Regions from separate parts of the Massilia scottii genome, predicted to be linked through region 2. Evidence: predicted binding sites of a transcription regulator. Region 2 holds the regulator's gene; each other region holds the start of a gene.
What was found. The regulator sigma-54, encoded in region 2, starts transcription at its own class of promoters, with help from an activator protein. The targets are predictions, from matches to a motif close to TGGCANGNAANCTGCTTT.

Region 1: a site for sigma-54 is predicted at 5,242-5,259, ahead of RBA41_RS16640 (PEP-CTERM sorting domain-containing protein). Genes of this name have one in related genera too.
Region 3: a site for sigma-54 is predicted at 3,000-3,017, ahead of RBA41_RS30950 (CmpA/NrtA family ABC transporter substrate-binding protein). Genes of this name have one in related genera too.
Region 4: a site for sigma-54 is predicted at 2,236-2,253, ahead of RBA41_RS16480 (TldD/PmbA family protein). Genes of this name have one in related genera too.

Annotation. Positions count from the first base shown of each region.
Region 1 is NZ_JAVCWM010000010.1:258,119-265,234, forward strand. It holds gene fusA (elongation factor G) at 1-861, shown strand, start outside; gene tuf (elongation factor Tu) at 941-2,146, shown strand; gene rpsJ (30S ribosomal protein S10) at 2,259-2,576, shown strand; partial or broken gene RBA41_RS33480 (IS66 family transposase) at 2,709-2,840, opposite strand; gene RBA41_RS16630 (hypothetical protein) at 3,016-3,642, shown strand; gene RBA41_RS16635 (alpha/beta hydrolase family protein) at 3,978-4,499, shown strand; gene RBA41_RS16640 (PEP-CTERM sorting domain-containing protein) at 4,506-5,201, opposite strand; gene creB (two-component system response regulator CreB) at 5,437-6,120, shown strand; gene creC (two-component system sensor histidine kinase CreC) at 6,117-7,116, shown strand, end outside.
Region 2 is NZ_JAVCWM010000009.1:158,620-165,735, forward strand. It holds gene hpf (ribosome hibernation-promoting factor, HPF/YfiA family) at 1-311, opposite strand, end outside; gene RBA41_RS14920 (hypothetical protein) at 698-2,038, shown strand; gene RBA41_RS14925 (RNA polymerase factor sigma-54) at 2,061-3,533, opposite strand; gene lptB (LPS export ABC transporter ATP-binding protein) at 3,536-4,291, opposite strand; gene lptA (lipopolysaccharide transport periplasmic protein LptA) at 4,291-4,905, opposite strand; gene lptC (LPS export ABC transporter periplasmic protein LptC) at 4,902-5,525, opposite strand; gene RBA41_RS14945 (KdsC family phosphatase) at 5,547-6,101, opposite strand; gene RBA41_RS14950 (KpsF/GutQ family sugar-phosphate isomerase) at 6,101-7,099, opposite strand.
Region 3 is NZ_JAVCWM010000038.1:22,678-29,793, forward strand. It holds gene RBA41_RS30930 (M66 family metalloprotease) at 1-1,004, shown strand, start outside; gene plsY (glycerol-3-phosphate 1-O-acyltransferase PlsY) at 1,248-1,865, shown strand; gene RBA41_RS30940 (DsbA family oxidoreductase) at 1,926-2,588, shown strand; gene RBA41_RS30945 (DUF427 domain-containing protein) at 2,590-2,880, shown strand; gene RBA41_RS30950 (CmpA/NrtA family ABC transporter substrate-binding protein) at 3,068-4,303, shown strand; gene ntrB (nitrate ABC transporter permease) at 4,426-5,232, shown strand; gene RBA41_RS30960 (ABC transporter ATP-binding protein) at 5,229-6,026, shown strand; gene ftsH (ATP-dependent zinc metalloprotease FtsH) at 6,085-7,116, opposite strand, start outside.
Region 4 is NZ_JAVCWM010000010.1:219,164-226,279, reverse strand. It holds gene RBA41_RS16485 (TldD/PmbA family protein) at 1-440, opposite strand, end outside; gene RBA41_RS16480 (TldD/PmbA family protein) at 456-2,093, opposite strand; gene RBA41_RS16475 (class I SAM-dependent methyltransferase) at 2,470-3,267, shown strand; gene RBA41_RS16470 (S1C family serine protease) at 3,399-4,937, shown strand; gene RBA41_RS16465 (TonB-dependent receptor domain-containing protein) at 5,086-7,116, shown strand, end outside.

The sequences.
Region 1 (7,116 bases), on a different contig from region 2:
CAGGCAGTCGAGCCGAAAACCAAGGCTGACCAGGAAAAAATGGGCCTGGCGCTGAACCGCCTGGCACAGGAAGATCCTTCGTTCCGCGTGAAAACCGATGAAGAATCGGGCCAGACCATCATCGGTGGTATGGGCGAGTTGCACCTGGAAATTATCGTTGACCGCATGAAGCGCGAATTCGGCGTCGAAGCGACCGTCGGCAAGCCACAAGTGGCTTACCGCGAAACGATCCGCAAGGTGTGCGAAGAATCCGAAGGCAAGTTCGTCAAGCAGTCGGGCGGTCGTGGTCAGTACGGTCACGTTGTCCTGAAGATCGAGCCGCAAGAAGCCGGCAAAGGCTTTGAATTCGTCGACGCCATCAAGGGCGGCACCGTTCCACGCGAATACATCCCTGCAGTTGAAAAGGGTGTGCGCGGCACGCTGAACGCTGGCGTGATGGCCGGTTATCCAGTGGTCGACGTCAAGGTCACGCTGTTCTTCGGTTCGTACCACGATGTGGACTCGAACGAAAACGCGTTCCAGATGGCCGCTTCGATGGCATTCAAAGATGGCTGCCGTAAAGCATCGCCAGTCATCCTCGAGCCAATGATGGCCGTGGAAGTGGAAACGCCGGAAGACTACGCCGGTACCGTGATGGGCGATCTGTCGTCCCGCCGCGGTATGGTGCAGGGCATGGACGAGATCCCAGGCGGCGGCGGCAAGATCATCAAAGCCGAAGTGCCACTGTCCGAAATGTTCGGTTACTCGACCTCGCTGCGTTCCGCAACGCAAGGCCGTGCTACCTACACGATGGAATTCAAGCACTACTCGGAAGCGCCTAAGCACGTTACCGATGCAATCGTAACGGCCAAGGCCAAGTAATTCAGTCAGGGCCGCGCCATAAGTGCGGCCCTGATCATCGAAAAAAAATTGTAAAAATAGTCTTTAAAGGAAATTCAAAATGGCAAAAGGTAAATTCGAACGGACCAAGCCGCACGTCAACGTGGGCACCATCGGTCACGTCGACCACGGCAAGACCACCCTGACGGCAGCGATCGCTACCGTTCTGTCGAAGAAATTCGGCGGCGAAGCAAAAGCATACGACCAGATCGATGCGGCACCAGAAGAAAAAGCGCGCGGCATTACCATCAACACCGCACACGTCGAGTACGAAACGGCTAACCGCCACTACGCTCACGTTGACTGCCCAGGCCACGCCGATTACATCAAGAACATGATCACCGGCGCAGCACAGATGGACGGCGCGATCCTGGTTTGCTCCGCAGCTGACGGCCCAATGCCACAGACCCGCGAGCACATCCTGCTGGCACGCCAGGTTGGCGTTCCATACATCATCGTGTTCCTGAACAAGTGCGACCTGGTCGACGACGCAGAACTGCTGGAACTGGTTGAAATGGAAGTGCGTGAGCTCTTGTCGAAATACGAGTTCCCAGGCGACGACCTGCCGATCATCAAGGGTTCGGCACGTATGGCCCTCGAAGGCAACACCGGCGAGATGGGCGAAGTGGCGATCATGGCTCTGGCCGAAGCGCTGGACACCTACATCCCAACGCCAGAGCGCGCTATCGACGGTGCTTTCCTGATGCCAGTGGAAGACGTGTTCTCGATTTCGGGTCGCGGTACCGTTGTGACCGGCCGTATCGAGCGCGGTATTGTTAAAGTCGGCGAAGAAATCGAAATCGTCGGCATTTCCGACACCGTCAAGACCACTTGCACCGGCGTGGAAATGTTCCGCAAGCTGCTGGACCAGGGTCAAGCCGGCGACAACGTCGGTCTGCTGCTGCGCGGCACCAAGCGTGAAGACGTACAGCGTGGTCAGGTTCTGGCCAAGCCGAACTCGATCAAGCCGCACAATCACTTCACCGGTGAGATCTACGTCCTGTCGAAAGACGAAGGCGGCCGTCACACCCCGTTCTTCAACAACTATCGTCCACAGTTCTACTTCCGTACCACGGACGTGACTGGTTCGATCGAGTTGCCAGCGGACAAAGAAATGGTTATGCCAGGCGATAACGTGTCGATCACCGTCAAGCTGATCAACCCGATCGCGATGGAAGAAGGCCTGCGTTTCGCGATCCGCGAAGGTGGCCGTACCGTTGGTGCAGGTGTTGTTGCGAAGATTCTCAGCGAAGTCGCTGGTAAGTAATTCGTAGTAAGGGGCAGGAAAGCAGGTATACTTGCTTTCTTGCCTGATGTGCCCAAGCAAAAAATTCATATTGCCGGCTCCATGCCGGTTCGTTCTTTTTAAGGGAATTACCATGTCCGCACCAAACCAGAAAATCCGCATTCGCCTCAAAGCGTTCGACTACAAGCTGATCGACCAGTCCGCACTGGAAATCGTCGACACCGCCAAGCGTACCGGCGCTGTTGTCAAAGGCCCAGTCCCACTGCCAACCCGCATCCAGCGTTTTGACGTCCTGCGTTCGCCGCACGTCAACAAAACCTCGCGCGACCAGTTCGAAATCCGTACGCACCAGCGTCTGATGGACATCGTGGACCCAACGGACAAGACCGTTGACGCGCTGATGAAGCTGGATCTGCCAGCTGGCGTCGACGTCGAAATCAAACTGCAATAATCATTGCAGTGTTGCCGCCAGCGCATTAATATGCGCGGGCGAGTCAGGGCCGGGCGAGTTCGCTTTTAGCGAACGGACCCGGCCCTGATGCGTTTTACGGGCCGCATGCCTGGTGTGTGCCTTGAGCGGCACGACCTCGTACTTCAACTCACCAATGCGGCGCAAGGCTTCGCTCAGTGCAGAGGGGCAGGCTTCATACAAATCGTAGAATTTGCGCCGCGCATGCGCCCAGCAGGCTGCCTCCTGGATCGTGCCGTCCTCGTAGCGGTAAAGCGGCAAAACGTAAAAAATAGTACGCTAAGGCGGGTGAGGCAGAAGTCGAGGGTATGGTTTCGCCTGCGGATTCAATCGGTCCACGCAACCCACTCCTCGAATCGTTGAGCGTGTATCTTGGTCGCAATATGGATAATTTCCATCTAAACTTTCTCATTGGATTTACATGAAACGACTTACTCTGGCAGTCATCTCCATTTCGCTCGTGCTTCTGAGCGGCTGCGCAAGCTCGCCACCGCCTGCGCCGCAGTTCACCGAGTTGGCTATCCAAAGCCTGCCTCCACCACCAACGGACAAGGCGCAAGTCGTGTTCCTTGAGCCGATCAACTCGATCCAGGGTATAGTCCCCGTTGGCTTGTTCGAGGTGAACGGCGATACCCGTACCCACCTTGCCACGACCGGCTCGCACACCAAAGTCGCGCTTAACTTCACGCCAGGGCGCCATCTGCTGATGGCAGCACAGATTGGCATCAAGGCGCACTTTATGGAAATCAATGTCGAAGCCGGAAAGCGCTATTACGTGCTCGAGCGCTTCATCTATGGGAATGGATTCCAGCTGCGCCCTATACGCGTCAATGGCTCTTCGGACTACAGCGTGAACAGCACAGATTTCCCGTCCTGGAATTCAGTCACGCGTTTTGTCGCCATGACGCCTGCTAGTGTCGAGATATTCGAGAAACACAAGGAAAGCGTGAGTAAGACCCAAGCCGAAGGCTGGAGAGTCTGGAACGAAAAATCGCCGCAGCAACGTGCTGAATTAACGTTGAATCCAGAGGATGCAGTTGCGCACTAATCAGGTAACATGACGTAATCAGGCTTCCGCGTCAATCCCGTTGAGTTTGGCCATTCCGATCATTGAGTAAATAGCGGCCGTGCGCTCGCCCCCGCAGTCAGCGGCTATAACGAAGAGCACTGGTGGCCGCAAAGTCTGTCGCGCGACCAAAAGTCGCTGGTGGTGAGGTCGCGCCAGGATCGCGACACGTACGCCTGCTTCCGCTACAGCCTGTAGACGCGCAGCGTCGGCGAGCTGCTCGCCGCGCATCCGACCCAGGACATCTACGTGCCCGACACCGAGACCGACGGACAGTTCCGCCTGGTCGCCAGCGCCGGCATGAAATCTGTTGTCGAATGGTTCGATCCGGCCAGGGCGGCCATGCAGAAAAGCGTCGATGCCGCCTTGCCGGATCGCCTCAACATTACAGCTATGGGGGCTATGCCGCCATGTGGGGCTTGGCCAAGACGCCCGAGTTATACCGCTGCGGCGCCAGCTTTGCCGGCGTCAGCGATATTGCGTACATGCTCAAGGACGACTCCGATACCAATGCCAGGGCGACCGGACGCTTGAACACCAACATCCTGGTGGGCGGGGCAGGGCGTGACAAACAGGTGTTCGACCAGGTCTCGCCGCTCAGGAACGCGGCGCGCATCACGGCGCCGGTGCTGCTGGCCCACGGCGAATGGGACCGGCGCGTGCCGATCGCGCACGGCCGCAAGATGCACAAGGCGCTCAAGGAGGCGAACAAGGAAGTCGAGTGGATGATCCTGGAAAAAGAGGGCCATGGCATTTACCACGAAGACAACCGCGAGAAATTCTATGGCGCCCTGTTCAAGCTGCTCGAGCGCACCATCGGCCCGGGCGCACCGCGTTGATCCCGGTCAGGCCGGCCGGCGTGTGCGGCGGCGCGCACCGAGCATCGCCAGCGCGCCCAGTCCCAGCAAGCCGAGGCTGACCGGTTCCGGCACCGCCGCCACCGTACTCATCGAAAACTCCTGAATATCGCCGTAGAACACCGTGGAGCGGCCCGTGAGCACGTCGTTGTAGCCGAACTGCGACTGCTTCATCGCGTAGTCGTACAGGTCGGGGCGCACGGTGGTCGAGAAGGGCGTGGTCAGGCTGGCGTTGGCGCCGGCGAACAAGTGATCCACCGATTCGATGCCGTGGTAGGCGTACATGCTTTGGTCCTGCGTGGTCCAGTTCACGCCGGCGAACGCCTGGTCGGATCCCCACGCACTCGCGGTCGAGGCGCCGTTGGCGGTCTGCTGCTGGAAATGCCCGGTACGCCGGTAGTTGCGCGTTACGCCGTCGACGGTGATGCTGGCGCTGAACAGATTCAAGCCATACATGCCGTCATACTGGTTCAGGTATTGGTCGCGGGTGGAGCCAGTGTCGTCGAACGTCAGCGTCATCTGGTAGCGCTTGCCGACCAGGTCGCCCGGGCCGAATTCGTCCAGGTTGTTCTGGGCAACGCTGCTGATCACGCCGCGCGAAGTAGTGGTCAGAATGGTCGCGTGGGCGCTGGAGATCCAGGCCGAGGCAACGAGGGCGAACGCGAAGAATGATTTAGCGGACACGATATTCTTTCTTGTGGTTTGATTAAGATGACATAGTTGTTAAGCAAAAAACATGCCACTTGGAAATTAACGTTAGGTATCATCGGCTTAGGATTTTCCGTTAAGAAATGTCGTGAGCTTCTGTAAAATTTTCCGACAAGTGCGGCGCGCGGGCAGGGCGCGGCCCCGGGCCGCCGGTTGACTGGCCTGCGCCGGCCCCGGATACTGTCGCCATGACCACGATGAACGGAAGCGCATGCCTGTAACGATCCTGATTGTGGAAGATGAACTGGCCATTGCCGACAGCATCGCCTATGCCCTGCGCACGGACGGCTTCGTGCCGCGGCATGTGACCCTGGGTGCGCAGGCGCTCGACGCGATGCGCGGCGCCGACCCGGCCGCCGTGCCGGCGCTGGTGGTCCTCGACGTCGGCCTGCCCGACATGAATGGCTTCGAGGTGTGCCGCCAGCTGCGCCAGTTCTGCAACGCCCCGGTGATTTTCCTGACCGCGCGCAGCGACGAGATCGACCGCATCGTCGGGCTCGAAATCGGCGCCGACGACTACGTCACCAAGCCGTTTTCGCCGCGCGAACTGGTGGCGCGCATCCGCGTGGTGCTGCGCCGCCTGGCGCCGCCCGCCGCCGCGCCGGCCGGGCGTTTCGACATCCGCGCGGCCCAGGCGCGCATCCTGTACCGCGGCCAGGTGCTCGACCTGACCCGCTACGAATACCTGCTGCTCCAGGCCCTGTGCGAGCATCCCGGGCACGTGCTCTCGCGCGCGCAGCTGATGGACCGGGTCTGGGCCGACGCGCCCGACACGCTCGAGCGCACCGTCGACGCCCACATCAAGTCGCTGCGCGCCAAGCTGCGCCAGGTCGACCCCGGCGACGACCCGATCCAGACCCACCGCGGGATGGGCTACAGCCTGGCGGGCGCATGAGGATCGGCCTGCGCATCCTGCTCGGCTACTTTCTGATCGTCGGGCTGGCGGCGTGGTTCCTGCTCAATGTGTTCGTGGCCCAGGTCAAGCCGGGCGTGCGCTCCACCCTCGAAGACACCCTGGTCGATACCGCCCACCTGCTGGCCGAAGTGGTGGCCGACGATGTCAAGGCCGGCAAGGTCGGCGACTCGCAGATGCTCGTACGCATCCAGAGCTTCGCCAGGCGCCATGTGGATGTCGAGATCGATGGCCTGAACAAGCGCAGCCTGAACTACCGCGTCTACATCACCGACCAGCACGGGCGCGTCACCTTCGATTCGAGCGGGAAGGATGTGGGCAAGGATTACTCGCTCTGGAACGATGTCTACCTCACCCTGCGCGGCGAATACGGCGCGCGCAGCACGCGCGACGCCGGCACCGACGACACCAGCGCCGTGATGCACGTGGCCGCGCCCATCATGGACGGCGAGCGGATCATCGGCGTGCTGACCGTCGCCAAGCCGGTATCGACCGTGCAACCGTTCGTCGAGCGCAGCCAGCGCATCATCCTGCAGCGCGGCGCCGTGCTGCTGGGGCTATCGCTGCTGATCGGGGTGGCCTTCGCCTGGTGGCTCAACCGCGCACTGCGCACCCTGATGGTGTACATCGCCGATGTCGAGGCGGGCCGCAAGGCCACCTTGCCGGCGCTGGGCAACAACGAGATCGGCACGCTCGGGCGCGCGCTCGAAGCGATGCGCAACAAGCTCGAAGGCAAGGAATACGTGGAAGAATTGATGCACACCCTGGCGCACGAGCTCAAGAGCCCGATCGCGGCGATCCAGGGCTCGGCCGAATTGATGCAGGAAGACATGCCGGCCGCCGAGCGCCAGCATTTTCTCGGCAATATCCTCAACCAGAACCTGCGCCAGAAGCAGCTGATCGACAAGCTGCTGGCACTGATCCGCGTGGAAAAGCAGCAGCGCCTGAGCGCCCCGGAAACGGTGCCGCTGCGCGCGC
Region 2 (7,116 bases):
GCCTGGTGATTATGGTCCTGGACCTTGCTCTTGTACTTCATGACCTGACGATCCAGTTTGTCGATCAGGGTATCGATGGCGGCGTAAAGATCGTGCGACAGGCTTTCCACATACACGGTTTTGCCCGACAGGCGCAGATTGATCTCGGCCTTTTGACGCTTTTCTTTTTCCGTCAGATTGTCGACGGTGAGGATGACAGCAATATCGATCACTTGATCGAAATGGCGCCTTACGCGCTCAAGCTTGCTCTGTACGTATTCACGGATGGCTGGCGTTACTTCAAGATGATGTCCACTGATTGTGAGATTCATACACACACTCCTAATGATAATGGCACTTCTTGTTACTATCGTTCGTACGCATGGCAGCGCAGAGGAACAGCGTTATTACAGCACGGACGAGGTGATCCTGTACGTCCGCAAAATTGCCAATCGATTAATGGGTTTAATGGTATTCAACTCCTTCATTTTTGTACCCGAGCAACTTTCTCTCGTGTAGAACCAAGTGTATCAGTTATTTGGCATAGCACAAGGTAAGCACAAAGACGCCAGGAATCAAGGGGAAATAGCCGGTATATTCTCTGCGGTATATCCTCGTAATACCGGCAGGATCGGAAAGTAGCAGGTGTGTAGACTGATATATATAAGACAACGGTCTTCACCTACAATCGCTTCCCCGCCCCTTCCCGACGACCGATATGTTCAAGCGATCCGCCTTTACCTCCCTGCTGCGCCTGGCCCTGGCCGGCGCCCTGTGCAACGCCGCGCCGGCCTTTGCCGCCCTCAGTTTCGACCTGAGCGTAGCCACCAAATACGCGGTGGCGTCGCACGGCAACAACCCGCCGCCGGACAAGATCGAGCAGTACAAGGTGGTCCTGGGCGAACACTATCTGTCGGTGAGCAGCGCGAGCGAATCGACGATCTACGACCTGGCGTCCCGGCGCCGCTACCAGATCGACCTGGCCACTCGGCGCTATGTCGATTACTCGCTGTTCGACGAAGCGGGCTTTCGCGTCCAGGAACTGAAGAACCGGTCGGTGCTGAACCGGGCGCTGAGCGTGGCCAAGGTCGACGTGCCGGCGTTCGACCCGGTCTTCGACGAACATGAGCTGTCGGTCGCGTCGGCGGCGCGCAAGCTGTCCGACTCGACCGAAGCCGGCGCCACCGTGCTGGCGGTCGACGGCCATCCGCTGGCGCGCATCCCGGCCGGCGGCACCAGCATCGGCGCCGGCGACGCGGCCAAGTTCGAGCGCATGATGCGCTACCGTTTCGGCGGCCATCCGCTGGTGCTGGCGCGCCTGGCCAGCGAGAAGCGCGTGCCGGCCGGCTTTGTGATGCACCACAAGCAGGTCGGCCACAGCCAGACGCGCACTTACACGGTCAGCGCGCTCAGGCAAAGCGCCCCCGCCAGCTACGACCTCAAGCCGTACAAGCCACGCACGGCAGCGGCCGACGAACTCGATCAGCTGCTCGACAAGGCGCAGGCGAATGCGGCCCCGCCAACGGCGGCAACCAGGCAAGCCTTCGAGACCGAGATCGCGCAAGCGTTCGCCGACAAGCGTGCATTCGACGCCATGCTCGGCATGTCCGAATTGGCCTTTGTCAGCGGCGAACAGATGAAAATGCCGACTCCGGAGCAGAAGGTGCTGCTCAACGCCGACCCGCAAGTGCGCGCGTTCGCGGCGGCGATACGGCCCAAGGGGAAGGCGGAGATGGAGGCGGCGCTCGCCAAGCTGCAGGAACTGCGCAAGCTCACCACACACAAGCAGCACATGCTGGCGCTGTTTGAAGCAAATTGGCGCGCCAAGCTGGGCGACGTGCGCGGCGCGCTACCGCTGTACGCCAGCGTGTTGCGCGCCAATCCAGCGCTGGCCGGGGCCTACAAGGATATGGGTGATGCGCTGTTCCTGAGCTACGACATGGCGCGCGCCTGGCGCAGCTGGGATGCGGGCCGGCGCATGGCACCCGGCCTGGGAACGTTCAAGGCGGTGAACCAGTACGAGCAGCTGCTGCTGCGCGAGCACCCGGAATTTTTCTAGGCGCCGCGCAGCTCTGAGCAGGCTAGAGGCACTTGCGCAGGGCGACCGGCGGAATCTTGAGCGCTTCGCGGTACTTGGCGACCGTGCGGCGCGCGATCACCATGCCCTGCTCGCCCAGCATGTCGGCGATCTTGCTGTCCGACAGAGGGCTCTTGGGATCTTCGGCGCTGGTGAGCTGCACGATCAGCGCGCGGATCGCCGTCGATGACGCTTCGCCGCCCGCTTCGGTGGCCACGTGGCTGCCGAAAAAATATTTGAGCTCGAACATGCCGTGCGGCGTCATCATGTACTTTTGCGTGGTCACGCGCGAGATCGTACTTTCGTGCAGGCCGAGCGTGTCGGCGATTTCACGCAGCACGAGCGGGCGCATCGCCACCGCACCGTGCGAGAAGAAATTGCGCTGGCGTTCGACGATCGCTTCGGCCACCCGCAAGATGGTATCGAAACGCTGGCGCATGTTCTTGATCAGCCACTTCGCTTCCTGCAGCTGCGCGCCCATCTGCCCTTCGCCCTTGCCCTGCTTGAGCAGCGCGGCGTACATGCTGTTCACGCGCAGGCGCGGCATGACATCGTTATTGAGCATCACCGACCAGCCGTTTTTCGCCTTGCGCACGATCACGTCCGGCACCACGTAGTCCGATACGTCCGACGCGAACTCCGCGCCCGGATGCGGATTGCACTGGCGGATCACGGTCTGCGCCTCGCGCAAGTCTTCATCGTCGCAGTCGAGCGCCTTTTTCAGCTTGTTGAATTCACGCTGCGCGAACCAGGTCAGGTGGTTCTCGACGATGGTCAGCGCCATGCGCCGCGTCACCAGCGCCACACAAGGCATGCGCCGGATCTGCAGCGCCAGGCACTCGGACGCGTTGCGCGCGCCCACGCCAACCGGATCGAAACTTTGCAGCAGCGCCAGCGCCGTGCGCAGTTCTTCAATTTCGATATCCAGCTCGGGTGGCATGCGCTCGTGGATTTCTTCCAGCGTTTCGGTCAGGTAGCCGTTGTCGTCGATGGCGTCGACGATCAGTTCGACCAGCGCGCGGTCGCGCGCCTCCAGCACGGTCACGCGCATCTGCTCCATCAGGTGCTCGCGCAAGGTGGTGGCCGAGGCTTCCAGCTGCGGGCGCGAATCCTCATCGTCGGATGTCTTGGCGCGACCGAGGTCGCCCCATTCGCCATCGTTGTCGCTGCTGGCCGGGCTGTCCGCCTCGCCGCCTTCGAAGCCCTCGCCTTCGGCCGGCGCCGGCGCATCCTGCGCACCCGGCTCGGGCGCCGCTTCGGTCGGCGTCGAGGTGCTGCTGATGGCGCCATCGCCCAGCAGGCGCACCGAATGATCGAGCGGATCGTCGAGCCGTTCGAGCAGCGGGTTGTCGCTTAACAGCTGTTCCAGTTCCTGGTGCAGTTCCAGGGTCGACAACTGCAGCAGCCGGATCGACTGCTGCAGCTGGGGCGTGAGGGCGAGGTGCTGTGAGGTGCGTAGTTGAAGGGACTGTTTCATGCCTACATCCGGAAGTGTTCGCCCAGGTAGACCCGGCGCACGGATTCATCGGCGATGATGTCGTCGGGTCGACCGGAGGCGAGCACCGCACCCTGGTTGATGATGTAGGCGCGATCGCAAATGCCGAGCGTTTCGCGCACGTTGTGGTCGGTGATCAGGACCCCGATGCCGCGCTGCTTGAGGAAGCGCACGATGCGCTGGATCTCGATGACGGCAATCGGATCGACCCCGGCGAACGGTTCGTCGAGCAGCACGAAACGCGGGTTGGTCGCCAGCGCGCGCGCGATCTCGACCCGGCGCCGCTCGCCGCCCGACAGCGACATGGCCTGGTTCTCGCGCAGTTTTTCAATTTGCAGGTCGGCCAGCAGGGTGTCCAGGCGTTCGTTGATCTGGGCTTTGGTCAGCGACTTGCCGTCCACCTTTTGCAGTTCCAGCACGGCGCGGATGTTTTCTTCCACCGTCAGCTTGCGGAACACCGACGCTTCCTGCGGCAGGTACGACAGGCCGAGCGCGGCGCGGCGGTGGATCGGCAGGCTCGAAATATCGACTCCGCTGATATCGATCGTGCCCGCGTCCGACGGCACCAGGCCGACGATCATGTAGAACGAGGTGGTCTTGCCGGCGCCGTTGGGGCCGAGCAGGCCGACCACCTCGCCGCAATCGACCTGCAGCGACACGTCGCGCACGACCAGGCGCTTGCCGTAGCTTTTCTGCAGCCCGCGCACGATGAGCGTGCTTCCGCAATTCTTCGGTTCCATCATTGGGTTCCCGCGGCAGGCGTGGTGGCCGGCGCCGGCACTGGTGCCGGTGCGGGTGCTCCCGGCGGCGTGCCCGGTGCGGCGCGCGGCTTGCGCGGCGCGATGATCATGGTGCCGCGGCCCTGGCCCGGCTTGTTGGTGCCGCTGGCGTCGTTACGCGCCAGGAAAACTTCCTTGCGGCTGTCGTAGGAAATGAATTCGCTCTCGATTTCGTTGGTCGGCTTCTGGCCTTCCAGCTGGCGGATCTTGGCGCCCGAGAAAAGCTTCATCATGTCGTTGCGTTCATCGTATTCGATGCGCTGGGCCTGCCCTTCGACCCACAGGTCGGGGCCACCGTCGCGTTTCTGACGGAATGTGGCAACCTTGCCGGGGCTGGCGGTCAGCGTCACAAACATGTCGCCTTCCGGCGAGTGCTTGACGACGGCGCGGTCGGACTTGAGGACCAGGGTGCCCTTGGTGACGACCACGTCCCCCGTGAATATCGTCACCTGGGTTACTTCGTTGGTTTCAAGTGACCCGTAATCGATCACCGCCTTTTTGGCGGCATCGGCCTTTTCGGCGGACGCGGTTGCCGCCGCCAGGCCTAACAGGGCAAAGGCTAAGAATTTTTTCATTGTGGTTTACCTGTGATGGGTGGCGCTGCGCGCGCCGCTTTCGGTGGATACACGATCTGCCCGCGGCTGGCGAATTTGAGCTCGCGCGTCGCGTTGTTCGCCTCCATGCCGGTCCCGGTGATGGTGGCGGTGCCCAGCGTGACCTGGACCGGCTGGTCGGACGTCATGCGGTCTTCGTCGATAAATACAGTCAGCGCTTCGGTCTTGAGCTGCATGGCGCGGTTGGTGGGCGATTCGGGCCGCACCACGTTGACATTGCCGATCAGGTCCGCCTGGTTCTGGGCGTGGCGGATGCGCGCGCGCTGCGAGGTGATGGTGGTGACCGGCTGGCCGGGCGCGACGCCCTGCAGCACCGGCAGCTCGACGTCTGAGGAATCGTCGATCGGGCGGTGCGTGAGCTTGGCGCCGGAAACCAGGTAGCGCGGCTTGCCCTCGGGCGTCATGCGCACGAAGCTGAATTGTTCGACGATGTAGTCGGGTTCATTCTTGAAACTGTTCGGATCGACCGAGGTGTCGCTGTTCTGCGCCAGCTGGACCAGCCAGAAGGTGCCGAAGGCGAAGAAGGTCCCGACCACCATGGTCGCGGTCAGGCGCCAGCGGTGTGCGGTGCGCTTATGCATGGTCGTTCCTTGTCGTTTGCATCAGGCGAAGTACGGCGCCAGGGCCGTCTCGTAGGTGCCCTGCGCGCGCATGACCATGTCGCACACTTCGCGCACGGCGCCGCGCCCGCCGCCGGCCTTGGTGACGTAATGGGCGCGGTACTGCACTTCCGGGTGCCCGGTCGGCACGGTGACGGCAAAGCCGACCTGCAGCAGCAGCGGCAGGTCGATCACGTCGTCGCCGATGTAGCCGCACTGCGCGGCCGTCACGCCCGTCGCTTCCAGCAGTTTGGCAAAGGCGATGCGCTTGTCGTGGATGCCCTGGTGGACATGCATGATGCCCAGGTCGGCCGCGCGCCGCACCACGATCGGCGACTGGCGCGCGCTGATGATGGCGGTGGCCACGCCGCTTTTTTGCAGCAGCTGGATGCCCAGGCCGTCGAGCACATTGAAGGTCTTGGTCGCTTCGCCATCGGGGCCGTAGGTCAGGCTGCCGTCGGTCAGCACGCCGTCGACGTCGAAAATCATGACCTTGACGGCGGCGGCGCGGCGCAGGTGGTCGAGCTGGTAGGTAGAGTTGACTTCGGGCTGGTTCATCAGATTACCTTCGCGCGGGTCAGGTCGTGGATATGCAGGGCGCCCACCAGCTTGCCGTCGGTGTCGACCACCAGCATCTGGTTGATGCGGAATTCTTCCATGATGGCGACGGCATCCACCGCCAGCTGGTCGGGACCGACGCGGCGCGGATCGGCGTGCATCACGTCGCGGATCGTGATCCTGGTGAAGTCCTGCACACGCTCGATGAGCCGGCGCAGGTCGCCGTCGGTAAATACGCCGATCGGGCGCTGGGCTTCGTCGACGATGGCGGTCATGCCCATGCCCTTCTGGGTGATTTCGAGCAGGGCCACCGACAGCGACACGTCGGCGCTCACCTTCGGCACCGCGTCGCCGCTGCGCATGACGTCGCGCACGTGGGTCAGCAGGCGCCGGCCCAGCGCGCCGCCCGGATGCGAGCGGGCGAAGTCTTCTTCCTTGAAGCCGTGCGCGTCGAGCAGGGCCACGGCCAGCGCGTCGCCCAGCGCCAGGGTGACGGTGGTGCTGGCGGTCGGCGCCAGGTTGAGCGGACAGGCTTCCTTGGCCACGGAGACGTCCAGGTGCACATCGGCCAGCAGCGCCAGGCTCGATTGCGGATTGCCGGTCATGGCGATCAGCGGCGCGCCCATGCGCTTGATGATCGGCAGGATCGACATCAGTTCGGCCGTCTCGCCGGAGTTAGAAATGGCGATGAAGGCATCCTGCGCGGTGACCATGCCAAGGTCGCCATGGGCCGCTTCGCCCGGGTGGACGAACATGGCCGGGGTGCCGGTCGACGCCAGGGTGGCGGCGATCTTGCGCGCGATATGGCCCGACTTGCCCATGCCGGAGACAACCACCCTCCCGCCGCATTCCATCAGCAGGCCGACGGCCTGGCCGACGCTGTCGTCGGTCTCCAGGCGTGCGTGCAGGGCGCGGATGGCGTCCGCTTCGATTTCGAGCGTCTCGCGGGCCAGTTGCATGGCGCGTTGCGTGAGGTTTTTGTCAAAAGCTTTCAGCATTGTTTTTTCATGGGTTA
Region 3 (7,116 bases), on a different contig from region 2:
ACTTGCACCGCCTGGAAAATGCCAACGATCGCCAGCATTACTTCGGCTTCATTCCGAAAGCGACCTACGGCCTGGCCGGCCTGGCCTATGTGCCGGGCACCAGTGGCGTTGCCGCAGATATTCCATCGATGAACGAAGATGGCTTGCGCGGTATCGTGGTCCATGAACTGGGTCACAACTACCGTCTGAACCACGCCGCTTGCGGCGGCGCCGGCTCGCCGGACCCGAAGTATCCCTACCCGAACGCGCAGCTGGGCACGGGCAGCCACTACACCTGGGGCTATCTGTTCAGCAGGGCTGCCTTCTTCGATCCGCGCAACCCGAATACGCATGACATCATGAGTTATTGCGGCGGCAGCACCTTTTCGGACTACAACACCGGTCTGATGCAAGCGTTCCTGACCCCGGCGGACACGCTCATGAAGGCGACGGCTGACAATGCACCACAGGATCTGATCCTGGTCAGCGGCCAGATCAGCGGCGACAAGGCAACGCTGTCGCCCCTGAAATCGTACATCGGCCGCGCCCGGGTGCAGGACAAGGGCGAGTACACCTTGCGGATCGTGACCGCCAAAGGCGCGCTCGACTATCCGTTCTCCACGCTGGTGGTCGACCATGCCGAGGAAATGAAGTCGCAGAACTTCAGCCTGTCGATTCCTAACCCGGGGCAGATCGTCAGTATCTCGGTGGTCAAGGGCACGGCGAGCCTGATGCAGTCGACCGCCCGCTTGATCCCCGAAGGCAGCGTCCAAGGCGGGAGGGCCGTGGTGCAGGTGCGCGAGCAGGCCGGCAAGGTGCAACTGAACTGGGATCATTCCCGCTATCCTTACCTGACGGTGACCTTGGTCACCGATGCCAAGCGCTCGACCCTGGCGCAGGATCTGCAAAGCGGCAGCGCGGTCTTGTCCCTGGGCCCGTTGCCGGCCGGTGGCGCGTTCGAATTCAGCCTCTCCGATGGCGTCAATACGACGCTGGTCAAGCAGGAGCGCGACAGCGCAATGTAACAAGGCGGGGGCCAGTGAGCCCCTGGTAACGCAAAGCGGCCCGAAAGGGCCGTTTTGCGTTGTGCATCCCCGGGCTGCTGCGGGCCAAGGTCTGATGGGGTAGATGTTGCGCCGTTGATGAAAGAGCGTCCCGAACGGCCCCGGCAGGAGGGTGAGCAGGGGTGGGCAGGGGTGATCCGGCTGCGACTATGGTGTATATTCACGCCCGGCGCGTGGCGCCTCTTCCCAACGAGAGAGACAACAATGAATACAGCAATTTTCACCATCGTCGCCTATCTGATCGGCTCGATTTCGTTCGCCGTGGTGATGAGCCGCGTGTTCGGCCTGTCGGACCCGCGCACCTATGGTTCCAAGAACCCGGGCGCGACCAACGTGCTGCGCAGCGGTAACAAGGGCGCGGCCATCGCCACCCTGATCGGCGACGCCGCCAAGGGCTGGTTCGCGGTCTGGCTGGCGGTGCGCCTGTCGGGCGAGTATGGCGTGGGCACGGCCGGCATCGCGCTGGTGGCCATTGCCGTGTTCCTGGGACACCTGTGGCCGGTGTTCTTCCGCTTTGTGGGCGGCAAGGGCGTGGCGACCGCGGCGGGCGTGCTGATCGGCATCAATGTGTGGCTGGGCCTGGCGGTGCTGGCGACCTGGCTGGTGGTCGCCTTCGCCTCGCGCTACTCCTCGCTGGCGGCACTGGCGGCTTCCGTTGCCGCGCCAATTTACTACGGGCTGGCGTTCGGCATCGATGAACTGTTTTTCGCCGTGGTGGCGATGAGTTCGCTGCTGCTGTACCGCCACAACCAGAACATCGCCAACTTGATGGCCGGCAAGGAAAGCAAGATCGGCAGCAAATCGGCCGGCGCCAAAAAATAGGGTGTGCGGGTGCGATCTGCCGCTTGGCGCTAGAATGGAACGCCCGACCGACAGGAGCGCCTGGTGACCAAGCTGAAAATTGATTTTGTATCCGATATCTCCTGCCCCTGGTGCGTGATTGGCCTCAAGTCGCTGGAACAGGCGCTGGGCCGCCTGGACGGCGTGGCGAGCGCCGAACTGCACTTCCAGCCCTTCGAGCTCAATCCGAACATGGTTGCCGAAGGCCAGGACATCGGCGAACATCTCACTGAAAAATACGGCGCCACGCCGGAGCAGGGCGCGCAGACACGCGACATGATCCGCGCCCGCGGCGCCGATCTGGGCTTTCGCTTCGACATGGATGCGCGCAGCCGCATCTACAACACCTTCGACGCGCACCGCCTGCTGCACTGGGCCGAGCTGCAGGGGCGCCAGCGCGAACTGAAAATGGCGCTGTTCGAGACCTACTTCACCAAGGGCGAGAGTCCGGGCGACCATGCCGTGCTGGCGCGGGTGGCGGGCGAAGTGGGCCTGGACGCCGCGCAGGCGGCCGAGGTGCTTGCCAGCGGCGCGTATGCCGGCGACGTGCGCGAGCGCGAGCGGTTTTATCAGCAGCAGGGCATCAGTTCGGTGCCGGCCATCATCATCAACGACCGGCACTTGATTTCGGGCGGGCAGCCGCCGGAAGTGTTCGAACAGGCGCTGCGCCAGATCGCAGCCGAATCCACGTCACAGGAGCATTGAGATGCCTACAGCAAGCTGGAACGGCGCCGTGATCGCCGACGCGCCGCAGGATCAGGTGCAGATCGTCGAAAACAATGTGTATTTCCCGATGTCGGCGGTCAGGCAGGAATATCTGCAGCCGAGCGCGACTGAGACGAAGTGCCCGTGGAAGGGCACGGCGAACTATTTCAGCTTGCTGGTCGATGGCGAAAGCAACCGCGATGCGGTGTGGACCTACCGCGCGCCGTTCGATGCGGCCAGGCAGATTGCCGGGCATGTGGCATTCTGGAAGGGCGTGACCGTCCAACGCTGACCCGACAGATCCCGCGATTGACGGGCGCTTTTGGTGCGCCGCACAATAACGGTGCCGAAAACCGTCCATCGCGGCGCTTTGCGCCGCTAAGTTCTTCCTCCCTCACTCTCATTGCCCGCTGGCACGCCGTTTGCTGATGCCTTGGTAACGGCGCACGCCTGCGCCTGGCTTGCCAAACGAGGGAACCATGACGACCGACCGCACCATCCTGACCCGCCGCACCCTGCTCAAGGCCGGCGCCGCCGTCTCGCTCACCGGCCTGGCCAGCGGCGGTGTCTTCGCCGCCGGCTCCGACAAGCCCGAAAAAGAAGACATCAAGATCGGCTTCATTCCCCTGACCGACTGCGCCTCGGTGGTGATGGCCTCGGTACTCGGCTTCGACAAGAAATACGGCATCAAGATCGTCCTGAGCAAGGAATCGTCCTGGGCCAGCGTGCGCGACAAGCTGGTCAACGGCGAACTCGATGCCGCGCATGTGCTCTACGGCCTGCTGTACGGCGTCCAGATGGGCGTGGGCGGCGCCAAAAAGGACATGGCGGTCCTGATGAACCTGAACCACAACGGCCAGGCCATCACCCTCTCCAAAAAAGTGGCCGACAAGGGCGGCGTGGACGGCGCCTCCCTCGCCAAACTGATGCAGACTGACAAGCGCGAATACTCCTTCGCCCAGACCTTTCCGACCGGCACCCACGCAATGTGGCTGTACTACTGGCTGGCCACCTACGGCATCAACCCGCTCAAGGACGCCAAGGTCATCACCGTGCCGCCCCCGCAGATGGTGGCCAATATGCGGGTCGGCAACATGGATGGCTTTTGCGTGGGCGAGCCGTGGAACCACCGCGCCATCGTCGACGGCGTCGGCATCACCGCCGCCACCACCCAGGATATCTGGAAAGACCACCCGGAAAAAACCCTGGGCACCACGCTCGAATGGGCCAAAAAATACCCGAACAGCGCACGCGCCCTGATTGCCGCCGTACTGGAAGCGAGCAAGTGGATCGACGCCGGCCTCGTCAACAAGACCAAAATGGCCGCCACCATCGCCGACAAGTCGTACGTGAACACCTCGGTCGATGTCATCAACCAGCGCATCCTGGGGCGCTACCAGAACGGCCTGGGCAAGACCTGGGACGATCCGAACTACATGAAGTTCTACAACGACGGCTCGGTCAACTATCCCTACCTGTCGGACGGCATGTGGTTCCTGACCCAGCACAAGCGCTGGGGCTTGCTCAAGACCGAACCGGATTACCTGGCCACCGCCACCAGCGTCAGCCAGATCGGACTCTACACCGAGGCGGCCGCGATGGCCAAGGTGAGCGTGCCCAAGTCGCCGTTGCGCACGGTGAAAATGCTCGACGGAACGGTTTGGGATGGCAAGAATCCCAAGGCCTACGCCGAATCCTTCAAGATCAAAGCCTGAACCGGGAGCCCATGATGAGTGCCGTGCTGGAATCGATGTCGACTACCCCGAGCGCTGTGCCGCAGGCCGCGCCGGTGCCTGAAAAACGCGCGCGCAGCGAGCGCCTCGCCAGCCAGGGCGTGATGCTGAGCGATGGCAAGTCGCGCCTGCGCGGCGTGGTTTTGGCGCTGCTGCCGCCGCTGATGGGACTGGGCTTGCTGGTGCTGCTGTGGCAGATTTTATCGGTCAACAACACCAGCTTTCCCTCGCCCGCCGTGACCTTCGCCGAAGCGGTGCGCATGTTCGCCAATCCTTTCTACCGCAATGGCCCCAATGATCAGGGCATCGGCTGGAATATCCTGGCCTCGCTCAAGCGCGTGGCGCTCGGCTTCGGGCTGGCGGCCGCGGTCGGCATTCCGCTCGGCTTCATGATCGGGCGCTTCCGTTTTCTGGCGGGCATGTTCAATCCCATCATCAGCCTGCTCAAACCTGTCTCGCCGCTGGCCTGGCTGCCGATTGGCTTGCTGGTGTTCAAGTCCGCCGACCCGGCGGCGATCTGGTCGATCTTCATCTGCTCGATCTGGCCGATGATCGTCAACACCGCCGCTGGCGTGCAGCGCGTGCCGCAGGACTACATGAACGTCGCGCGCGTGCTGCAACTGTCGGAATGGAAAATCTTCACCAAGATCTTGCTGCCGTCGGTCTTGCCCTACATGCTGACCGGCGTGCGCCTGGCCATCGGCACCGCGTGGCTGGTGATCGTCGCCGCTGAAATGCTGACGGGCGGGGTCGGCATCGGCTTCTGGGTGTGGGATGAGTGGAACAACCTGAACGTGCCGCACATCCTGATCGCCATCGTCGTCATCGGCGTGGTCGGGCTGGCGCTCGAACTTGCCCTGGTGGCCCTGGCCAAGGCATTTACCTACGAAGAAGCGGGGGAACTGACATGAACAGGAAATTCATTGAAGTGCAGCACGCCGAAATGGTGTTCGAGACCCGCAAGGGGCGCTTTCACGCACTGAACAATGTCAGCCTGACGGTGGCGCAGGGCGAATTCGTCACCCTGATCGGCCACTCGGGTTGCGGCAAGTCGACCCTGCTCAACCTGCTGGCGGGATTGACCAGGGCGACCGACGGCACCCTGATCTGCGCCGGCCGCGAGATTGCCGGACCGTCGCCCGAGCGCGCGGTGGTATTCCAGAACCACTCGCTGCTGCCGTGGCTGAGCTGCTTCGAGAATGTGTACCTGGCGGTCGAGCGCGTGTTCTCGAACAAGGAATCGGTCAGCCAACTGCGCGATCGCACCAGTGCGGCGCTGGCGCTGGTGGGCCTGAGCGCGGCGGCGCTCAAGCGCCCCAACGAGATATCGGGCGGCATGAAGCAGCGCGTGGGCATTGCGCGCGCGTTGTCGATGGAACCGAAGGTGCTGCTGATGGACGAGCCCTTCGGCGCCCTCGACGCCCTCACGCGCGCGCACCTGCAGGATGAATTGCTGCGCATCGTGGCCCAGACCGGATCGACCGTGGTGATGGTGACCCACGACGTGGACGAGGCGGTGCTGCTGTCGGACCGCATCGTGATGATGACCAACGGGCCGGCGGCGACCATCGGCGACATCGTGCAGGTGCGGCTGGCGCGCCCGCGCGAGCGGGTGGCGCTGGCGCATGACGCGCTGTATATCGAGTACCGCACGCGCGTGCTGGAGTTCCTGTACCACCGCCAGTCAAGGCCGCAGGCGGCTTGACGGGACGGGGTGGGCGGGGCGGGGCTGCTGCGAGGTGACACCCGTGGGTGGAAGGCTCTCAGGCCGGCGGGCCGGTTGCCGCCGGCAGTGGCCTTGCCTCCAGCGCTGGCGCCGGCGGCAGGCCGGTGATCGCCAGAATATCGTGCTCGTCCAGCGTTTCTTTTTCCAGCAGCGCGCGCACCAGCGCGTCGAGCTGGGGCCGGTGCTGGCGCAGCAGGCGCAGCGCGTCGGCGTGGCAATCGTCGATGATGCGCAGTACCGCGAGGTCGATACGGCGCGCCGTTTCGTCGCTGAACGGCTTCTCGCCGGCGAAGCCGGCGGCGCCGCCCAGGAAGGGGTTCGGGCGCGGCGCCAGCTGCACCATGCCGAGTTCATCGCTCATGCCCCAGCGCGTGACCATGTTGCGCGCCAGCGTCGTCGCCTGCTCGATATCGTTTTCGGCGCCGGTGGTGCGGGTGCCGTACACAATCTCTTCGGCCACGCGCCCGCCCAGCATGCCCACGATGCGTGCCCGCAGATAAGCCTCGGGATAGTTGTAGCGGTCCGTCTGCGGACGCTGGTAGGTCACCCCCAGGGCTTGCCCGCGCGGCACGATCGTCACCCGGTGCACCGGGTCCGCGCCGGGCACGACCAGGCCCAGGATGGCGTGGCCGCTCTCGTGGTACGCAATCCGTTCGCGGTCCGCCTCGCTTAACAGGATCGGGCGCTCGGGACCGAGCACGATTTTTTCCAGCGCGTCCATGAAATCCTTTTGCCGCACGTCGGACTGCTCGCGCCGCGCGGCAAGCAGGGCCGCCTCGTTGACCAGGTTCTTCAGGTCCGCGCCGGACAGACCCGGCGTGGCGGCCGCCAGGTGCGCCAGGCTGACGTCTTTCGCCAGCGGCACCTTGCGTACATGCACGTTGAGGATCGCCTCGCGCCCGGTCTTGTCGGGCAGGTTGACGATCACGCGCCGGTCGAAGCGTCCGGGGCGCAGCAGCGCCTTGTCCAGTACATCGGGCTGGTTGGTGGCGGCGAGCACGATGATGCCCTCGCGGCTGGAGAACCCATCCATTTCGGTCAGGATCTGGTTCAGCGTCTGTTCCTGCTC
Region 4 (7,116 bases), on a different contig from region 2:
AAGAAGCCGGCGCATACCAGCTTGTTCTTGCGGCTTGCCTCGATGCTGTAGGCCGCGGCCTGGGCGCGGAATTCGGGATCGATGGCGGCGGTGGCGCGGCTGAACGTCTCCGACGCCTTGTACGCCTGCTTCGAGACGGCCGGCATGAACTCCGGGTTTTCCGGCGCCAGGCGCGCCAGGTCCTCGGCACGGCGCACGACTTTTTCGAGCGACTTATCGTCGAATTCATTGATGCTGGCGGTGCCCTGGCGTTTGCCGTACGCGACCTGCACCACCAGCGAGGCGTCGTCCACCAGCCCCGCGGTCGAGACGTTGTTGCGCGCATAGCGGATGTTACCGGTGCGCCCGCCGGAAACGCGGACGGTGCATTCATCCGCCTTGGTCAGCGACATGACGCGCTCGACGATACGCTTGCTTTCTTCTTGAGTCAGAACTTTCATATGCGGTTCCCTGGCTTAGCCGATCTTGCGTGCGGTGTTGATGACGTTGATGCCGTTAAAGCGGGCCGTGCTCGAGCCGTGCGACACCGTGCTGACCTGGCTTGGCTGGCCTTTGCCGTCGAAGAAGGAGCCGCCCATGCGCCAGTCGCTCTCGTCGCAGATGGCGCTGCAGGCGTTCCAGAATTCCTGGGTGTTCGACTGGTAGGCCACGTCTTCGAGCGGTGCGCCGATCTTGCCGTTGTTGATTTCGTAGAACAGCTGGCCGCCGAACTGGAAGTTGTAGCGCTGCTGGTCGATCGAGAACGAGCCCGCGCCGACGATGTAGATGCCCTTCTTGACATCCTTGACCATCTGGTCGGGCGTGAGCTTGGCTTTACCCGGCTGCAGCGAAATGTTGGGCATGCGCTGGAACTGCACGCTGCTCCAGCTGTCGGCGTACGAGCAGCCGTGCGACTCCTTCTCGCCGATGATGTGGGCCTGGTCGCGGGTGGCCTGGTAGTTGACCAGGATGCCGTCCTTGATGATGTCCCAGCGTTTGCCCGGCACGCCTTCATCGTCATAGCCGACCGCGCCCAGCGAGCCTGGCGCGACCTTGTCGGCCACGATGTTGACGCGCTCGGAGCCGTACTTGAATTTCTTCGTTTCCCACTTGTCGAGGGTGGCGAAGCTGGTACCGGCGTAATTGGCCTCGTAGCCCAGCACGCGATCGAGTTCGGTCGGGTGGCCTACCGACTCGTGGATCGTCAGATACAGGTGCTCGGGCGAGAGCACCAGGTCGTATTTGCCCGGCGCGACCGACTTGGCGGTCAGCTTTTCCTTGGCCTGGCGCCCGCAGGCGCGCGCATCTTCGATCAGGTCGTACGAATTCTTGTACAGGGTGCACACGCCGCCGGCGGCCTTGATCTTGTCCTCGGCGCGCGCCTCGAGGTATTCGTAACCCATGCCGACCGGCGTGGACAAGCCCTGGCGCGAGCGGAATTTGTTGGTGGCCTTGTCGACGGCGGTGGCGAACACCGGCATCCACATGCGGTGCACGTCCTGGTCGATGTAGGAGCCATCGGTCGAGGCGAAATACTTTTGCTGGTTCACCTGGAACATCAGCGACTGCATGAAGCTCGCACCGCCGTCCATGCCGGCCTTGTTGGCGGCGATCAGCAGCTCGACTTTTTCCTTGATGGGAACCGTGCGCCAGTCCTTCTTGACCGGGGTGGCCCAGGCCACTTCGCCCACGCCCTTCACGGGCGCCAGGCGCACCGGTTCGGATTGCAGCTTGGCGTTGGCCTTGGCGATGGCGACCGCCTGGCGCGCGGCGCCGGCCACCGCATCGGGCGACATGTCGGAGGTGGCGGCAAAGCCGTAGGCGCCGTTGCACAGCACACGCACGCCCACGCCGGCCGATTCGGTATTGGTCACGCTTTCGACGTTCAGGTCGCGCGTGGTGATGAACTGGTTCAGGTAGCGGCCGATACGCACGTCGCAGTAGCTGGCACCGGCGCCGGTGGCGGCGTTAAGGGCCACGTCGGCCAGGGTCTTCTTGAACTTTGCCGCGAGGGGATTGAGTAATTCTTCAGCGGCGATGGCGTTGCCGAAAACCGGCACCAGCATCGTGCCCAATGCCAGGCCGCTGATATTGAGAAAAGCACGTCGTTCCATAGTATCTCCTAACACTGACCACGAAGGTAGCGGCCCGCCGGACTGCGCGAACGCGCTTTGTTTTGCAGCTCACCTGAACCATGCCGAATACGGGCCTGAACGAAAATCAGAAAGAACCTTACCAGCAAAATGGCCAAAAGAATACGCAAAGATTGTGCCACTGGCTAAGTCCTTGATTCGGGAATCCTGGAGTGTCCGGCGGACGGTGTCCGCACTGTCCGAAGCAGTGTCCGCACGCTGTGGCGGACAGTATGTACATATGAGATTCGGCTTGACCTTCAAGCGTGCATACTCGATCATCGCGCTTGTCGGCGATATCACATCGCCCGCCGCAGCTTATCCCTGTAGTACATACCAATACCGGAGACGAAAACACATGAAACAACTGATCCTGGCCACGATGATGGCCGCTGGCATGACCGGCGCAGCCCATGCCGATGACGCACTCAAAGCAGCCATTGCCAATACCGAGCGCACGCCCGCCAACGTCGCGCGCGACGGCGCCCGCCATCCATACGAAACGCTGACCTTCTTCGGCATCAAGCCGACCATGACGGTGGTCGAACTGTCGCCGGGCGGCGGCTGGTACACCGAAATCCTGGCGCCCTACCTGCGCGAAAAGGGCAAGCTGATCGCCGCCGGCGAGTCGCCGACGTCGGCCAAGGAAGGCGCGCGCAAGTACGCGGCCAACCTGACCAGGAAGCTTGAATCGAAACCGGCCATGTTCGACAAGGTCCAGCGCGGCGTATTCGAAGTACCGACCGCGTACGACTTCGCCAAGCCGGGCAGCGCCGATCTGGTGGTCACCTTCCGCAACCTCCACAACTGGATGGGCAATGGCGACGACAAGGTCAAGGAAGTGTTCAAGAAGGTCCACGACAGCCTGAAATCGGGCGGCGTGTTCGGCGTGGTGGAACACCGTGCCCCGGCCGGCAAGGAGCCGAAAGCCGATACCGGCTACGTGCAGGAAGCGTACGTGATCAAGATGGCCGAAAGCGCCGGCTTCAAGCTCGCCGGCAAATCGGAAGTGAACGCCAACCCCAAGGACACGGCTGACCACAACAAGGGCGTGTGGGCCCTGCCGCCGGTGCTGGCCAATAAGGATGTCGACCGCGAGAAGTACCTGGCGATCGGCGAGAGCGACCGCATGACGCTCAAGTTCGTAAAGCCTTGACAGGTGATGACGGCTCCGCAAGGGGCCGTTTTTTTGTCTGCCTGTCCGGCACAGGCGGGACGCTGGAGCGGCACGCCATGCGCGTGTATGATTAACGCTCGTCGCTCCTTCCTCCAACAAGAAATTATCCAATGAACATATCGCGTATCGCCGTTGCCGCCGCTCTTGCCGCGGCAAGCCTGCTGGCCCACGCCGCACAAGACGCCACCAGCAGCGCGTCGCCGGCCGCGCCGGTGGCCGCCATTCCCGCCAATCTCGAAAACTCGGTCGTCAAGGTGTTTGCCACGCTGCGCCGTCCCGACCCGTACAAGCCATGGACCAAGACCTCGCCGGTAGAGGTGACCGGCTCCGGCGTGGTCATCGAAGGCAAGCGCATTCTTACCAACGCCCACGTGGTCGGCTACGCCAGCCAGGTCCAGGTGCAGGCCAGCCAGGCCGGCGGCAAGGTGTCGGCCACGGTGGTGGCGGTCGCGCGCGGAATCGACCTGGCCATCCTCAAGCTCGACGACGAGTCGTTCTTCGACACCCACGCGCCAGTGTCGCGCGCCAGCGTGCTGCCGGACGTGCGCGACCAGGTATTCGCCTACGGCTACCCGACCGGCGGCACCTCGCTGTCGATCACCAAGGGGATCGTCTCGCGCATCGAATTCGCCAACTACAGCATGGGCACCACCGGCCTGCGCATCCAGATCGATGCCGCGATCAACCCGGGCAACAGCGGCGGCCCGGCGATTGCCAACGACAAGATGGTAGGCCTGGCCTTCGGCGGCGCCGCCAACACGCAGAACATCGGCTACATCATCCCCAACGAAGAAGTGGACCTGTTCCTGCGCGACGTCGCCGACGGCAAGTACGACGGCAAGCCATCCCTCACGGACGAAGTGCAGACGCTCGAAAACCCGGTCCTGCGCGAATTCCTCAAGCTCGGCAAGGACGTCTCCGGCGCCGTGGTGCAGCGTCCCACCCAGAACGACGCCGCCTATCCGCTCAAGGAATGGGACGTGATCACCCATATCGGCGATTCGCCGATCGACAACCAGGGCATGGTCAAGCTGGGCACCAACCTGCGCGTGCGCTACCAGTACCGCGTGCAGCAGGCGACCAAAGATGGCGCGGTGCCGCTGACGATTGTCCGCGCCGGCAAGAGCATGAACGTCAAGGTGCCGGCCGTGAGCGGACGCAAGCTGCTCATTCCGGACCTGAACAACGGCTACCCGTCGTACTTCATCTACGGGCCGATCGTGTTCTCGCGCGCCAGCACCGACTTCCTGGCCTTCCTCAACGCGAACGTTACCAACATGGCGGCGGCCAGCTACATGGCCAACCCGCTGGTGACGCGCCGCGGCGAGCCGCCGACGCCGGAGCGCCAGGAACTGGTCGTGGTCAGCTCGCCCTTCTTCCCGCATAAATCGGTGGCCGGCTACTCCAACCGTTTCGGCTCGGTGATCTACTCGGTCAACAAGGTCCCCGTGCGCAGCCTGGCCCACATGGTGCAGTTGCTGCGCGACTCGAAGGATGAGCTGATCGTGCTGCACTTCGACCAGCGCGGCGGCGAAACCATCGTGGTGCGGCGCAAGGACATGATCGACGCCACCGAAAGCATCCTGTCCGATAACGGCATCCGCCTGCAGGGCAGCCAGGACATGATGGATGTCTGGAATCGCAAGTAAATCGTCGTCAAACAGCCACTGAGCGGGATGCATTGCAAATGATAATGATTCTTGTTATCATTTGACACCCGCCAGCAAGTGTTCCTTCCCGACGCATCCGCGCCGCCAGGTCCGAGAGCCAGCCTGATACTCTCCGACCTGGACTACCATGACCACTCCGACCCCGACGCCGGCACGCGCTTCTGCGCGCCGGCCTGCTTCCGCACCACTGCGCCGTGTTCTCGGCACCACCCTCAATGCCACGCTGCTGGCCGTGATCGGCACCGGCGCGGCCCAAGCGCAAAGCCTGCGCGCACCGCAGCAGTTGTCCGGCATCGTCGTCACGCAAGCGCGCGAGAAGACGCCCGACGCGCTGCAAGGCAGCGTGGTCGTCATCAGCGCCGAGGAACTGGCGCGCCGTAACGCGGGCGACATGAGCGCCATCGCGCGCTACGAGCCGCTGGTCGGCGTGCCGGCGGCGTTCAGCGGCAGCGGCAGCGTGTGGGATGGGGCGGGGAACACCGGCTTCAATATCCGCGGCGTCGAAGGCAACCGGGTCAGCCTGGACATCGACGGCATCGCCCTGCCCGACGCCGCGCCCAAGCCGGACGGCACCGCCATGAACACCTTCGGCATCGGGCGCGATTACTTCGATCCGGCCATGTTCCGCGAAGTGCGGATCGGCTCCGGCACGGGCGCGGCGGCGGCGGGCACGCCCGGCCTGGCTGGCAGCGTCGCCTTTGTCACCAAGTCGCCAGGCGACTATCTGAGCGGCGACAAACGCAGCTACCTGGCGTATGCGCTCGGCTACAGCGATGCCAACAAGAGCCGCTCGCACAGCCTGACCGGTGCGGCCCGCATGGGCGCACTCGATGCGCTGGCGGTGGCCGTGCACCGCAGCGGCAGGGAAACCGACAACAAGGGCAGCGTGCCGGCCAATCCGGACGACTGGGACTCGAACGCGCTGCTGGCCAAATTCCAGTGGACCCCGATGCAGGGCCAGCGCATCGGCCTGACCCTGGACGGCTATGAACGCGACAACGCGCGCAGCTACGTCAACAAGACCGGCGGCCTGTACCCGAATGGCGTGCTGCAGGATTCGCGCACCAAACGCACCCGCGTCAGCCTCGAACACCGCATGACCGGCGCCACCCACGGCCTGTTCGACACGCTGGAGAGCCGCGTGTATGTGCAGGACGCCAGCGTCGACGACCGCACCCGCGCGCGCTACATCACCGGCAACCAGCCCTACCTGCGCAACATCGACACCGGCTACTTCAACAAGAGTGCCGGAGCGGGGGCCGACGCCATCCTGAAGCTGGGCGAGTCGCTCAGCGTGGCTTACGGCGCCGCGTACGAGCAGTCCGAAACGCGCCGTCCATGGCTGGAGGACCGCACCGTCATCGCCAGCGGCGCGCACCAGATCATGATGAAAAACCGCATGGCCGATATGGACAGCGACAAGGCCAGCGCCTACCTGCGCGGCGAATTCGGCTTCACGCTGGGCGGTTACGCGGCCACGCTCACGCCGGGTGTGCGCGCGGAATACCGCAAGCTCACACCCAGGAACCTGGCCGGCTACCTGATCGCGGTGCCTGCGGCGGCCGGCGAAATCAAGACAGAGAGCGATGCCTACGCCACCCCTAGCCTGAACCTGGCCGTCGTCCTGGCGCCCGACCTGTCGGTGTATGCGCGCCTCAATCGCGGCGCGCGCCTGCCCACGGCGGCCGAACGCACCGGCACCTACGACTCGTTCAGCTACACCGGATCGGGCGTCGGCTACGCCGTGCTGGGCAACCCGAACCTGAAGAAGGAAACCAGCCAAGCCTTCGAAGCGGGCCTGAAAAGCAGCCCGGCCAAGGGCATGCAGATCAGCGCATCGGTGTTTCGCACCGAGTACAAGAACTTCATCGACTACGTGACGCAGGCACCGGACCCGGTCAATTATCCGACCATCACGCGCGGCCTGTACCGGCCGCAGAACAATGGCAGCGCGCGTACCTGGGGCGGCGAAGCCTCGCTGCGCGCGGAACTGGGCACGTGGTCGGCGCCGCTGGCCGGCTACAGCATCGCCGCGGCGGCCGGCGTCTCGCACGGCAAGGCGCGCGACAGCAGCACCGGCAAGGAAGGCGAACTGGCCTCCACCCTGCCGCGCAAGGCCAGCGCCACCTTCGCCTACGATGCGCCGAACGATGCGTAC